2 regions of the Pseudoalteromonas sp. SWN29 genome follow, and region 2 is predicted to be linked to the other one. Evidence: predicted binding sites of a transcription regulator. Region 2 holds the regulator's gene; the other holds the start of a gene.
What was found. The regulator MetJ, encoded in region 2, represses methionine synthesis genes. The targets are predictions, from matches to a motif close to TAGACGTCTAGACGTCTA.
Positions count from the first base shown of each region.

Region 1 (3,436 bases), on a different contig from region 2:
TAATATCTGCGCTGGTAATGTTATCAGCCGATTTATAAAGCTGGTTTATAACCTCAGGATCGCGCTCAAAATGCATGTAGCTTGCAAGGGTTGATGCAATCGCTTGCGACGAATCAAGGCCATTAATAAAGCTGTATTTAAGGTTTGATTTTAAATCACTCAGCTTTTGCTCATCAACAAGCTCTGTGCGTGCTTTTGCATAAGTGCGGTTAATGGCATCGCGCGCAGTGGCTAAATCGTCTGCGTTTTCTACTTTAACAAATACGTGTAATAAACCCGGATCTTTAGTCTCTGGGTTATAGGTAAACATTTGGCTGGCAATTTGTTTGTCGACCACTAGCTCTTGATATAAATCTGAATTATTTGAAAAATAAAGCTGTGAGATTAAATCAAGTGCTGCCCTGTCTTTTTTAGCAGGCTCCCACGCAGCGCCTTTGTACGATACAAGCAACCAATGCCCTGGTAGCGCTTCATCTTGCTGGTGCAAATATTTTGGTGCTTGTTGCACAGGCTCTGCTTTAATGTCAGCAACGTAGTTACCTTTTTTCCAGCTGCCCCAATGCTTTTTAACCATAGCCATTGTTTCTTCTGGCTCTACATCGCCCACAATTACAATCGATACATACTCAGGCTTATAAAATTTAGCAAAAAACTCTTTACCGTACGCCATTTGATCAGGCATCGCTTCTATGTCTTTAAAAAAGCCCATAGTGGTGTGTTTATACGTGTGCTTATCAAACGCTTCTTCGCGTACAGCGCTTAATAATTTACGAACTGGGCTCGCGTTGTTTTTTAAGTACTCACCTTTTACCGTTTGTGCTTCGGTTCTAAATTGCTCTTCGGTGTAGGTTAAGTTTTGAAAAATATCAGCTTCAAGCTCAAGTACTTTATCAAGATGCTGCTTTGAAAAGTTTAAATGGTAGTTGGTGTAATCGTTTGTTGTATACGCGCGGTTATCAACACCTGAATTTTTTAATATGTCTGAATACACATCTTCAGGGTATTTTTGTGAGCCTTTAAACATCATGTGTTCAAAAAAGTGAGCAAAACCTGTTTTGCCCTCTTCAACTTCGTTACGCGATCCAACCGATACCGGAATTTGCAGCGACACTACATCGGGGTAATCGGTTTTAACAACCATTACGCGTAAGCCGTTTTCTAGTTCTTCAATTAAGTAATCTTGTGAAAAAACACGATCATCAGCTTTATTTACTTGTTCTTGTTGTGCTGTTGTTTGCGTGCTTTGGTTTTGCTGCATTGCGCAACCGGTTAACGCCAGCGATACCGCTAAGCTGGTTGCTAATAATTTAAATTTCATTGTTGTCCCTTTTTAAATTGAGCAAATTTATTGTTAGATTTAACACTAACTCACCCTCGATTATGCCCCAAAGCCAATAAATATAAGAGTCCCAAAGGAATTTATTATGTAAACAACTGTGTCAATTATAAGTAATGGGAACATGCACTATGAATAAACATCATGTTAGTTGAAAAACTTTCATTAAATAAATCTATCTAGACGTCTAAATGGCTGCTATATTAAATCCATCAACACGCACTTGGCTGGAATGAGGATTATGGCTTTATCATTAAAAGAGAAAATAGAGGACACCAAGCAAGGTGTTTATCTTATTGGTACTACGCCGCCTAAAATTGGCACCGATAAAGCGCAATTAAAAACCATTGCAGAAAAGCTACTGGGTCGCTTACACGAAATTGAATACGACGGTGTAATAATTTACGACATTCAAGACGAAAGCAGCCGTACAAATCAAGATCGTCCATTTGCGTTTAAACAAACCGTTGATCCGCGTGAATACAGCCATTTAATTCGTAATTTATCTGCACAAGATGTGATTACTTATAAAAGTGTGGCGCAGCGTGGCGTGGGCGAATTTAAAGATTGGTTAAGTGAAACTAAAAACGACTACGATTTACAAAATGTAGTTTTAGTAGGTAGCCCGTCATCGGTAGGCGATATAAAGTTAAGCCTGCCAGATGCATATAAAGCATTGGCTGAACAATCAGATGATTTCTTTTTAGGTGGCGTTACTATTGCTGAGCGCCATTCAAGCAAACGAAATGAGCACGAACGATTAATAGAAAAAACAGCACAAGGTTGTCAGTTTTTTATATCGCAAGCTGTTTACGACGCACAAGCGACTATAGAGTTAATCACTAGTTACGCGCGTACATGTAAAGCACAAGGTATTACACCACAACGTATTATATTAACGTTTACCCCGTGCGGCGGCGAAAAAACCTTAGACTTTATGAAGTGGCTGGGTATCTCAGTGCCAGAAGCTACAAAATGGCGCATGCTTGATGCAGACAATACATTAAGCGAATCAGTGCGTATTTGCCGCGAAAACCTCGACTTAATAATTAAAAGCTGTGCGCATTTAGATGTACCGCTGGGTTTAAATATTGAAAGCTTAACAAACCGTAAAGAAGAAATTGACGCGTCAATTAACTTATATCGTTTACTAAAGGCTACAATGGAATTAAATCTAGCTGAGAAGCTAATAGCTTAAACAAATTAACACCCTTCTAGGCAAGCCTAATGGCTTGCTTTTTTATGGGCAAAGATTAAGTAAAATGCTTTTATTATTGTGCTTTTTTAGCGAGCTTATACGCTTGTTTATTTTTATACATTGCGTGGTCTGCATCATTTAATAGCGCTTCAAAGGGCTGCTTTTGTTTATTAGTAAAACTATAACCAATACTAAGCGATAAATCGCAAACCTCCTCTTTGAGTAAGGCTTTTGAGTACTCAGAGGATATTTTATCCATGATGTAGTTAATTTTACTTTTATCGCTTACTTGCATTACTGCAACAAACTCATCGCCACCTAAACGCCCTATTATATCCGCATCTCTTAAATGCGTTTTTAACGTATCTGCCAATATAATTAATGCTTTGTCGCCCACTTCATGTCCGCAAGTGTCGTTTAATTTTTTAAAGTCGTTTATATCAATAAACAAACAACACACGTCAAAGCCTAAACGTAGCGCTAAGTTAAGTTTTTGCTGGGCTAATAAGTTAAGTGCTCGGCGATTATAAATATTCGTTAATGAGTCTAACATGGCTATTTCGCGCATTTGCTCATAGCTATACACAAGCGCTAGGTCGTCTTCAATCAAATCACGTAGTTGTTCTATGAGTTCAAAGTATTCATCGGTATAGCTTGTTTTCTGAGTATCTTTTAAGCATAGCGTGCCAAATACTTCGCCTTCAGGCCAATGAATAGGTAAACCTAGGTAGGATTCAACACCATCTTCAACGACTTCTGGTAGGGTGTTCCATGCATCGTTATTGCTTGCATCATTAACATATAAAATATTTTTAGTTTCAGCAACGTACCGACAAAACAGAGGTGTTTGAGGAGGAAGTATAGGATTGGTCTCAAAGTTAGAGCCACCTTCGTTACTTCTA
Region 1 is NZ_JADYXE010000009.1:42,088-45,523, forward strand. It holds gene I6F53_RS05190 (M16 family metallopeptidase) at 1-1,318, opposite strand, end outside; gene I6F53_RS05195 (methylenetetrahydrofolate reductase) at 1,578-2,534, shown strand; gene I6F53_RS05200 (sensor domain-containing diguanylate cyclase) at 2,608-3,436, opposite strand, start outside.
Region 1: a site for MetJ is predicted at 1,517-1,534, ahead of I6F53_RS05195 (methylenetetrahydrofolate reductase). Genes of this name have one in related genera too.

Region 2 (3,436 bases):
AGTAGTCTATTTTGAGGTAAGAAAACCGTGCCGATAACAAGGCAAAAATTTCGTTATTTAGTTGTTATCACTAATTGCTCCTGCATTGCTCTACCTCCTGCATCCATGCAGTCGTATATCAGAAATTTTTAACGACGTTAGCGTCCGGTTTAATCCCTCAAATTGATTAGGTATTATTGTGGATTGGTATTACTTACCAAAGCGCCGGACGGGCTGCACTTAATTTAACGTTACCACCAGAAGTGCCTGCACCTTTGCCAACACGGCCAACATTTTTATTTTGCCCTGGTTTTACAAGTTCAAACACGCGCTCAAAATCAGCGACTAAATCGTGTATATCTTCAATACCTACCGAAATACGAATAAGCGTATCGCCAACACCCGCCTCTAAACGTGCTGTTGCATCCATGCCTGCGTGCGTCATGGTTGCAGGATGACAAATTAAGCTCTCTACGCCACCTAGTGACTCAGCTAAACTAAACGTTTTAAGGCTAGTTAAAAATGCCGCAGCGTCGTTTATATCGCCTTTAATATCAAAACTAACCATGCCACCAAAACCAAGTTGTTGTGCTTTAGCCAGCTGATGTTGAGGATGTGACTTAAGACCAGGGTAATAAACTTGGCTTACAAATTCAGAGTTTTCTAAGTACTCAGCTATTGCCAGTGCATTTTCTTGATGCTGCCTTAGGCGCACATTTAAAGTACGTAAACCACGCAGCGTTAAATAGCTATCAAAAGGCGCACCCGTAATACCAATGTTATTAGCCCACCAAGCAAGCTCATCGCCTAGCTCTTGTGTTGCGGCAATAACAGCGCCGCCCACAACATCTGAGTGTCCGTTAATGTATTTAGTAGTTGAATGCACCACAATATCAACACCAAACTTAATAGGATTTTGTAAGGCCGGTGACAAAAACGTGTTATCTGCAGCCACCAATGCACCGCATTTTTTTGCAACATCGGTAACCGCTTTAATGTCAGTTAAACGAAGTACTGGGTTACTTGGGGTTTCTATCCAAATAAGCTTAGGTTTAATTGCTAAAATTTGTTGCAGGCTTTCTGCTTTTGTTAAATCGAGTATTTCGAGCTTTAGTAAGCCGCGTTTTTGCAGCGATGTAAATAAACGATAACTACCACCATAACAATCATGTGGAATTACTAGCGTATCGTCACTGTTAAGTAGCTGAGTAGCTAAATGTACGGCAGCCATGCCTGTAGCAGTAATTATGCCGCGAGCACCACCTTCAAGCTTAGCAAGCGTTTCAGCTAAAATATCCCGATTAGGATTGCCGCTACGACCATAGTCATACTCGCGTTTAGTATCAAAGTCGGCAAACGAATACGTAGTCGATAAATAGATTGGCGGTACTACCGCTCCATGATGTTTATCAGCATCAACGCCGTTACGCACAGCAATGGTTGCTTTATTTTCTTCGCTCATATTCGTCACCTGATTAATTTGGATGTTTAGACGTCTAAAAGAGTAAGTTATCCATTTTGATAAGTCAAAGTATTTTAAAGCTCTAGATGGCTAAAAATAAAGATAGCCATAACTAACGCCACAATTAAGTTTGTTAAAGTGCGCCTATATTTACATTCACAATAGGCTTATTAAGGTAGATCTGTATCTATTATTTGACTATCTTTTTTAAATCGATAGAATTTCACGCATATTTACACGCTTTTTATGCCGTGTGAGAAATTAATAATCTGAGGCAACGATACATCTTATGGCTAAATGGAATGGTGAGTATATTCACCCATACGCAGAACACGGGAAAAAATCAGAGCAAGTTAAAAAGATCACCGTTTCGATCCCGCTAAATGTATTAAAGGTATTAACTGACGAACGTACACGTCGTCAAATCAACAACCTTCGCCATGCTACAAATAGTGAATTGCTATGCGAAGCGTTTTTGCATGCTTTTACTGGCCAACCTTTACCAAATGACGACGACCTACGTAAAGATAACGCAGAAAAAGTACCTGAAGAAGTTAAAAAAATAATGCAAGAAATGGGTCTAGAAGTACCTGTTTTAAACGAAGAATAATACCAATTCCATTAAGTATGTGATCTAAATTTTACGCCGAAAAAATAATTCAGTTCTAGGCGTAAATTGATGTAAATGGTTATTCCCTTTGCGAAATTTACAACAAAGAAATGGGTTGTTTTAGCAAGTAAAATAGATCAGCTATTTATTGGAATTGGTATAAATATTACAAAGACATAAAAAAACCTCAGTTAATACTGAGGTTTTTTTATGTCTAAATTTTATTGCATAGCTCTACTGTGTAGATTTATTGCATATAATTTTCTGGTAAATCAATTTGTGCTACACCCGACTCAACAGCAGCAAGTGCAACAGCTCTTGCTATACGCGGTAGTAAACGTGGATCCATTGGTTTTGGAATAATATACTGCGCACCAAATTCTAGTTTATCAACACCAGCGGCTTTTAAAACCTCTGCTGGTACAGGTTCTTTGGCAATACTACGAATAGCCTCTACTGCAGCAATTTTCATTTCATCGTTAATAGCGCTTGCACGTACATCAAGTGCACCACGGAAAATAAACGGGAAGCATAAAACATTATTAACTTGGTTAGGGTAATCAGAGCGCCCTGTTGCCATAATTAAATCGTTGCGTGCGCCGTGCGCAAGTGCAGGATCAATCTCAGGATCTGGATTTGAACACGCAAACACAACCGGTTTTGCTGCCATTAGCTTTAAATCTTCAGCCGCTAATAAGTTAGGGCCAGAAACGCCTACAAATACATCCGCATCTGCAATTACATCTTGCAGCGTACGTTTATCCGTATTGTTAGCAAAAAGCTGTTTATATTCGTTTAAGTCATCGCGACGAGTATGAATAACACCTTTACGGTCAAGCATGTAAATGTGCTCACGCAGTGCACCACACTTAATTAACAGCTCCATACACGCAACTGCTGCAGCGCCAGCCCCTAAACATACAATAATTGCATCTTCAATTGATTTACCTTGTACTTCTAGCGCGTTGAGCATACCAGCAGCCGTTACAATTGCAGTACCGTGTTGATCATCATGAAAAACCGGAATACTACAACGTTCAATCAATGCCTTTTCAATTTCGAAACACTCTGGGGCTTTAATATCTTCAAGGTTGATACCGCCGAATGTGTCGGCAATGTTGGCAACCGTATTAATAAAGTCTTCTGTTGTTTTGTGCTTAACTTCAATATCGATAGAATCAAGTCCTGCAAAACGTTTAAACAATAACGCTTTACCTTCCATCACTGGTTTAGACGCTAAAGGACCTAAATTACCAAGTCCTAAAATTGCAGTACCGTTAGTGATAACCGCAACCATATTACCTTTACCGGTATATTTATATGCATTTGCAGGATCTGCAGCAATTTCACGTACAGGTTCGGCAACACCTGGGCTATACGCAAGT
Region 2 is NZ_JADYXE010000001.1:158,404-161,839, forward strand. It holds gene metB (cystathionine gamma-synthase) at 194-1,441, opposite strand; gene metJ (met regulon transcriptional regulator MetJ) at 1,731-2,051, shown strand; gene I6F53_RS00680 (malic enzyme-like NAD(P)-binding protein) at 2,299-3,436, opposite strand, start outside.